One region of the Lysinibacillus sp. BSL11 genome, then DNA from elsewhere that is predicted to be linked to it. Evidence: riboswitches for the same ligand, from Rfam matches in the RefSeq annotation. Region 1 holds a riboswitch; the other holds the start of a gene.

What was found. Region 1 has a riboswitch for S-adenosylmethionine ahead of RCJ95_RS18990 (YezD family protein). Riboswitches for the same ligand answer to the same signal wherever they lie in the genome.
Region 2: it holds a riboswitch for S-adenosylmethionine, as region 1 does, so the genes downstream of both, RCJ95_RS20315 (O-acetylhomoserine aminocarboxypropyltransferase/cysteine synthase family protein) here and RCJ95_RS18990 (YezD family protein) in region 1, are expected to answer to the same signal.

The regions. Positions count from the first base shown of each region.
Region 1 is NZ_JAVGCX010000017.1:11,891-15,314, forward strand. Features, by position in the region: gene RCJ95_RS18980 (VOC family protein) at 310-1,095, opposite strand; gene RCJ95_RS18985 (flavin reductase family protein) at 1,245-1,730, shown strand; gene RCJ95_RS18990 (YezD family protein) at 1,820-1,975, opposite strand; SAM riboswitch class I at 2,046-2,141, opposite strand; partial or broken gene RCJ95_RS18995 (DUF418 domain-containing protein) at 2,312-3,405, opposite strand; gene RCJ95_RS19000 (TetR/AcrR family transcriptional regulator) at 3,389-3,424, opposite strand, start outside.
Region 2 is NZ_JAVGCX010000020.1:2,291-5,714, reverse strand. Features, by position in the region: gene RCJ95_RS20325 (SLC13 family permease) at 1-864, opposite strand, end outside; gene RCJ95_RS20320 (glycerol-3-phosphate acyltransferase) at 1,060-1,692, opposite strand; SAM riboswitch class I at 1,848-1,961, shown strand; gene RCJ95_RS20315 (O-acetylhomoserine aminocarboxypropyltransferase/cysteine synthase family protein) at 2,078-3,379, shown strand.

The sequences.
Region 1 (3,424 bases):
AAGTGATGGGTGACAGCACCTCTCGATAAAATGAGTAGTGAACACCTTTGCTAAAAAGTGAGTGGATTGTAGCGATAGCGGAGGAAGCGGCTCGCCCACAGGAAAGCAAGTAGCCTGCATTAGAAATTCTATGGATATTTTTGTTTTCAACACTATGTAAAGTGGCTGGGTCAAAAGTGTTTCAGCCAACAAAAATACCGAACTATCCACTGAAATGCTCACGAAGTGTTTTGGAATAGTTCGGTTTTCCTAGTTATCATGTTTTGTTAATTTAGAGATTATTTAGCTTATGTTCCAGCCTTTTTCTCATTATCGATTTATCCAATAAAAAGCACCAGGACAAACTAATGTTTCCTTTGTTCGTTTAGGATCCTTTAATGTCACACCAAATGGTCCCTCTTTGACATGACCAAGTGTCATTGCCATCGCACTCTCTTCCTCATAGAAATCTAAACGCATATTCGGTAGCTGTAGTGACATATACTGCTCATACTGCGTAGGCACTGGTAGCTGTAACACCTCTTGCCACAGTTTTACTGTTGCCTGCATGTCCTTGACGTAGAATTGGACGGATTCCATCGTGATAGCCTGTTTTACATCAATGGCACCACTTGCCTTTAATTGAACCAAACGCTCTTCATTTTCCTCCGCCCATTCAATTAAAAATGGAAAATCAATTGGCAAATCTGGCTTACCAAAATGCAGTAGCTTCCATTCTACCACCGTGCCATCTGGTCTTGTTCTGCTACATGCATCTGGTCCATATACTTCATAGCCCAATGCTCGCAAGCGTCGACCCTCTTCGTCAATATTTTTTGTGCGCAGAGCAATTCGAGAAAATCCCTGGCGCTCTTGATCACGTTTAAACGTATAATGTAGGGAATATGGGTATTGTGCCGCTTGCTCAAATAAATCACGATCATAGATAGCAATTTGTTCAATGTAGCTTAAGCCAAAGTAGCTTAACGTATTATAAGTCCCCCACATCGTGTGCTGCCCACCATTCACTGTATGGACATTTCGTTTATTGAAGAAAACCTTTATATTTTCTGGTGACTCCACTTGATGAACCAGATGATCAAAATATAAAGTCATGGCCATTCCCCTTTCTTTCCCCATTACCTTTACCTGTATGTTTGATTAGTTTAAAATTTACTCAAGAAAAGGAGTTACTAGTAGGATATGAAAAAAAGTTTCGTTTACCTACAAACTCCGTTCACTAATTTCATAAAGAGGTGATTTGAATGACAGATTTAGTAGCTGCTTTTAAATTGGCATTAGGTAATTATCCTACAGGCGTAACAGTTGTCACGACATGTCATGACACAAAACCGATTGGCTTAACCGTCAATTCCTTTGCATCTGTTTCAATCGACCCGCTCCTTATTTTGTGGTCACTCGATAAAAAATCTCAGCTCCATCCCTATTTCACGACTGCGCCAAATTTTGCGGTCAATATTTTAGCGAGTGATCAAGAGCATTTATGTACACTATTTGCTAGTAAAATCCCTGATCGCTTTGCACAAGCATCATGGTCAACTTCCTCTTTAGGACTACCGATTTTACATGATACCGCAGCTAATTTACAATGTAAAACATTTCAGCAAATCGATGCTGGCGACCATACCATTTTTATTGGGCAGGTCGTAGACATTACAAATGCTCAAAAAGAGCCTTTGCTGTATCATCGCCGCCATATCGGTCCCATACCAAAAAGCTTTTATAGCTAGCCTTTACACAAAAAAAGGCCACTTGTAAGCACAGGAAATCCTTCATGCTTATAGGTGGCCGTTTGACATAAGTTCTACTGAAATCATTGTTATTTTTTCTGCGGAAATCTCTGCTTTTCAAGCCTATTAATTTGCACAATCACACCATCTTGAATCGTAATATGCACTTCACCAAATTCAAGATTTTGAATCGCCTTCGCAATTGCCTCTAGTTTCTTATCATCTACTTTTACTGACTGAGCCATACGATACACCCCTTCTTTTTTATCCTTATTGTTCATAAAGAGGCCAACGCATCAAACTGATTGATAGCCCCTCCTATCTCTCAGACACCATCTGTTGGATTTGGCACCTGTTGTTCGGTTGCCGAGGCTTCATTGGGCCAAGTCCCTCCACCTCTCTTGATAAGAGTACTGCGTTTCTTGAAAATAATTCTATAATTCTGCTATAGGAATGTCAATACAAAATATTAGAAAACCTAGTTGAATACTATGCAATATGTCGTTTAGATTAAAAGACTCCCTATACCTAAAGTATTTTATGCCTAGTCAGTGAGAAATAGATGGCAATCCATTAATTTATTACAAGCTCCATTTCCTCATCATGAATTCAAGTGGGCCTCGATGATGTTTAGTCCTCCACCATACAGAAACCACGACACATCCTAAAAAATAACAGCAGGCATACAGCATGGAAAAAGCAAGTGTTTGGTTCTCCAGCTTTTGGCAAATAATTAGTATTCCAATGCCTATAACAACATGGCCAACATAATGCGTTAAAGACATTTGTCCTGTTAATATGAAAGATTGAATTACTTTATTTTTACATGTCTCTACAAGATAGATGGAGCCCACGATGATGACAATAGCCGAAGCCGAATTAGATAGGACATACATCACATTCGGTGGAATCGGTCCTGTATCAAATAAATACAATGCACTCTCTACATCTAATAAATGAATGGTTGTCAGCTTAATGAATAACGTAGAACAAGTCTCAGTCATGATAACTAGCAATAAACCTGTCACCAGTAAGTTTTTTCTTAATGTATGATTTGTTAAATCTAATGTGCCCATTACCATACCTATCAGAAAGAAGCAAATCCAGGGGAATAGAGGGTGATAGCCATTAAACATCAAATTTCTTATAAATCCTGCTGGTGTCCAAAAATCAAGATACTCTAGTAACACATATGTTGGATGCCAACCAGCAAGGTAACTAAATTGAATTTGGAGCCATTGTGAAAGGATAAGGATGGCACCAATTATGAAGATCATCATTTTCTTGGATTGGGCAATCAACCAAGCAGCAACAAACATATACACGCCATAATAATGTAATATATCTCCCGTCCAGCCGATCGCATACAATATTATCCCTATCGTAAATAACAAAAGCGCCCTCTTCCACAAAGTAAGTCGATTCTGACGAAGAAGGATTGGGTCCTTACTCTCTCTAGCTTGACGAGTCATGAAGGCTGTCCCTATCCCTGCTAGCATGACAAATACGGCCGAAGCACGTCCCTCGAAAAGATGTTGAAAGCAATTAACCATCTTGAACCATTCGTTGTAGAACCTGTTATGACGCCAAAATTGACAATGAACATGCCAAGCATGGCGAGAGCTCTTGCAAAATCAAGACCTTCAATGCGCCGATCATTATTTCCCTTTATCATTTTTGCCCCCTTGAATAAC
Region 2 (3,424 bases), on a different contig from region 1:
ACGAATTTCAGGAGCCTTTAATGGGCCAAGCTCTGCAAGCTGTTTTTTGATGACCTCTTTACCACCTTCGATATTGCTAGTCTCAGGTTTAATTAAAGCAATCATAATGAAAAATAAAAAGATAGACATAATAATTGAGAAGGGGGCGGCATAAAGTAGCCAAGCACCCCATGAAATATCCACATTAAATTGCTCTTGGATAAAGTTTAAAGCCACCATATTTTGAGCTGCTGCAGTCTTAATACCGATATTCCAAATGGAAACGGCTTGTACCGAAGTAATAACTAATAAGGCAGCGAGCCGACTATCACGTGGTAAACCAAAAGCTGCCACCATTCCAAGCAATATCGGTACTACTGCGCCAGCACGTGCTGTAGCAGAAGGTACAAAAAATGCGAGGACGATAGAGACTAAAATAGCGCCAAATACGATAGCTTTTGTTTTCGTTCCTACCAATGAAAGAATCCAAAGAGCAAGTCGTTTATGTAGATTAGTAATTTGCATTGCTGCCGCTAGAAAAAGAGCTGCTGCTACTAAAGCAACGGCAGAATTACTAAAGCCGCTTAAAGATAATTTTAATGCGCTAGCTGTTCCTAGCTCTGTAGTTGGATCCTCCATTGACGGAGCGAGTCCTAGTAAAACAGTTACTAGTGCAATGATCATGGCCGAGCTCACAGGATATGAAACGGCCTCTGTAACCCAAAGGATGACTGCAAAAGCTAAAATGGCTAAAGCTCGTTGCCCAGCTATAGGTAAATCACCATTATTAGGTAAAAAGGTAATAATGATTAGTAACGCGAATGCCAAGCCAATCCACAGTGGCTTTAAATTAAATTTTGTAGCTGCTTGCTTTGGGGAAGACATATTTTCTCATCCTTTCTACGATAAAAATGACGATCATTATCCATAACATCGGCCTGTATAATGTTTTATTAAGATAAGAATATGTCGATTTTATTGTAGAAAAAAATCTATGTGAAAATTGTGTTTTTTACAGCAATATGAGTAGATAAAGAGAAAATACATGGTCACAAAGAATACAAAAATATCCAAAAAATATTATTTCTTTTTCTTAAAGGCAGAAGTTACTTTAGGCTCTGTGCCAATGACTAATCGTTTAATATTTTCAAGGTGCAGGATAATGGCTATGCCAAAAAGAAGAAGAGCTATAATGGTTGGGCCAATGCCAGGAATCCATAAATAAGTTGCTGTACAAAATACGAGATAAAATTCTAGAACACCAACAATTAAATAATTTGTTGCAAAGGATAAAATAACAAATAAAATAAGTGCAAATAAACCAATCTTCCAATCAACAGCAAGTAAAATACCAATGATGGAGGCCGTTCCTTTCCCGCCGTTGAAGCCCATGTAGAATGGGAAATTATGACCTAAAATAACCCCAGCAGCCATTATATAAGTAAGCAGCCAAATTTGTTCTTCTGTTAAATGAATGGCGTCCGCTAGATAAAAATGCGCACCTATAATAGCCACAACACCTTTGCCTATATCGATGAGGGCAACTAAAACGCCATATTTCCAGCCAAGGGAAAGAGTAGCATTAGAGGCACCAGCATTACCGTGCCCAGCCTTTTTTAAATCAACCCCCGATAAAAATTGAGCCACTTTAGAGCCGTGAATACAGCCTATTAAATAGCCAATCATAAGAAAAATGATCACGGCCTTTACCATAAAAATACTCCTCTCAAAATTTTTTCTAAAATAGTGTATGCGTTCATATTACGTATAAGAGCAGACAGAAGTTTCGGAAAAAATAAAATTTACATGTTGACAGAAAAAAACTCTATGTTTATACTGTGTAACAACGATGGAAATTGAATCTCATACTCTTATCAAGAGCGGCGGAGGGATAGGCCCTATGATGCCCGGCAACCAGTAAGCAATGAGCTTACTAAGGTGCTAATTCCTACAGATTCTTACTTGGATCTGGCAGATAAGGGGAGGAAAACTTGCAACCGCAACCCTCTTCTTAGCTGAAGAGGGTTTTTGTTTTCTACAGAAAAATCCTCCTCATCTCCGGTACCATCGTAAAAAAATAACCATTTGGAGGTACACAATGACAAATTTTAAACCAGAAACATTGCTGTTGCATGGTGGTCAAGAGCCAGACCCAGTGACGGGTTCTCGCACAGTTCCAGTCTATCGCTCAACTGCTTTCGTATTTAAAGACACTGCTCATGCGCAACGTCTTTTTGCCTTAGAGGAAGCAGGGAACATTTACACACGAATTACCAATCCAACAGTTGATGTGTTTGAAAAACGTGTGGCTTTATTGGAAGGTGGAACAGCAGCAGTAGCACTTTCATCTGGTGCAGCAGCTATCGCATTTTCCATTTTAAATCTAGCTGGAGCTGGTGATGAGATAGTAGCAGCTAGTTCTTTATATGGTGGTACGTATAATTTATTTGCTAACACATTACCAAACTATGGTATTAAAACAATTTTTGTAGATGAAACAAACCCAGAGAATTTCAATGCGGCGATTACTGATAAAACAAAAGCTGTCTTTGCAGAAGTTTATGGTAATCCAAGCTTAAAGGTTTTAGATATTGAAGCAGTAGCTAAAATTGCACATGATAATGGTCTACCATTAATTATTGACAGCACGTTTGCTTCTCCTTACGGTTCTACACCTATTGAATACGGTGCAGATGTTGTGGTTCATTCAGCAACTAAATGGATAGGAGGTCATGGCACAACTTTAGGGGGCGTTGTTGTAGACGCTGGTAAATTTGATTGGACTAGCGGTCGATTCCCTGGTTTTACTGAACCAGATGCCTCTTACCATGGTCTACGTTATGGAATTGATACAGCTTCTGCTGCCTTTGCTACAAAGCTACGTGTACAATTATTACGTGATTTTGGTCCAACATTAAGTGCTGATGCTGCCTTTAATTTATTGCAAGGGTTAGAAACGCTTCATCTGCGTATCCCTAAACACAATGAAAATGCGTTGGCAGTGGCTGAGTATTTACAAAACCACCCATCTGTGGAGTATGTAAATTATAATGGCCTAGAAGATTTTCCGACACATGGGTTAGCAAAAAAATATTTAAGAAATGGCTTCGGTTCAGTGCTTACATTTGGCATCAAGGGTGGACGAGAAGCTGGGCGAAAGCTTATTGATAGCGTGAGATTATTTTCACATGTAGCAAATGTAGGTGATGCAAAGTCATTAATTATTCATCCAGCTTCCACTACACATCAGCAACTATCAGCAGACGAATTAGTTCAAGCTGGTGTAACCGAGTCGCTCATTCGCTTATCCATCGGTTTAGAGGCAGTAGAGGATATTATTGCTGATTTAGATCAGGCCATTACACAGGCAACAACAGCTGCACAAACAGTAGAAGCTTAAAGTTTAAAACAAATGGTAGAATGTTGTGGCGTTTACGTATTTTCT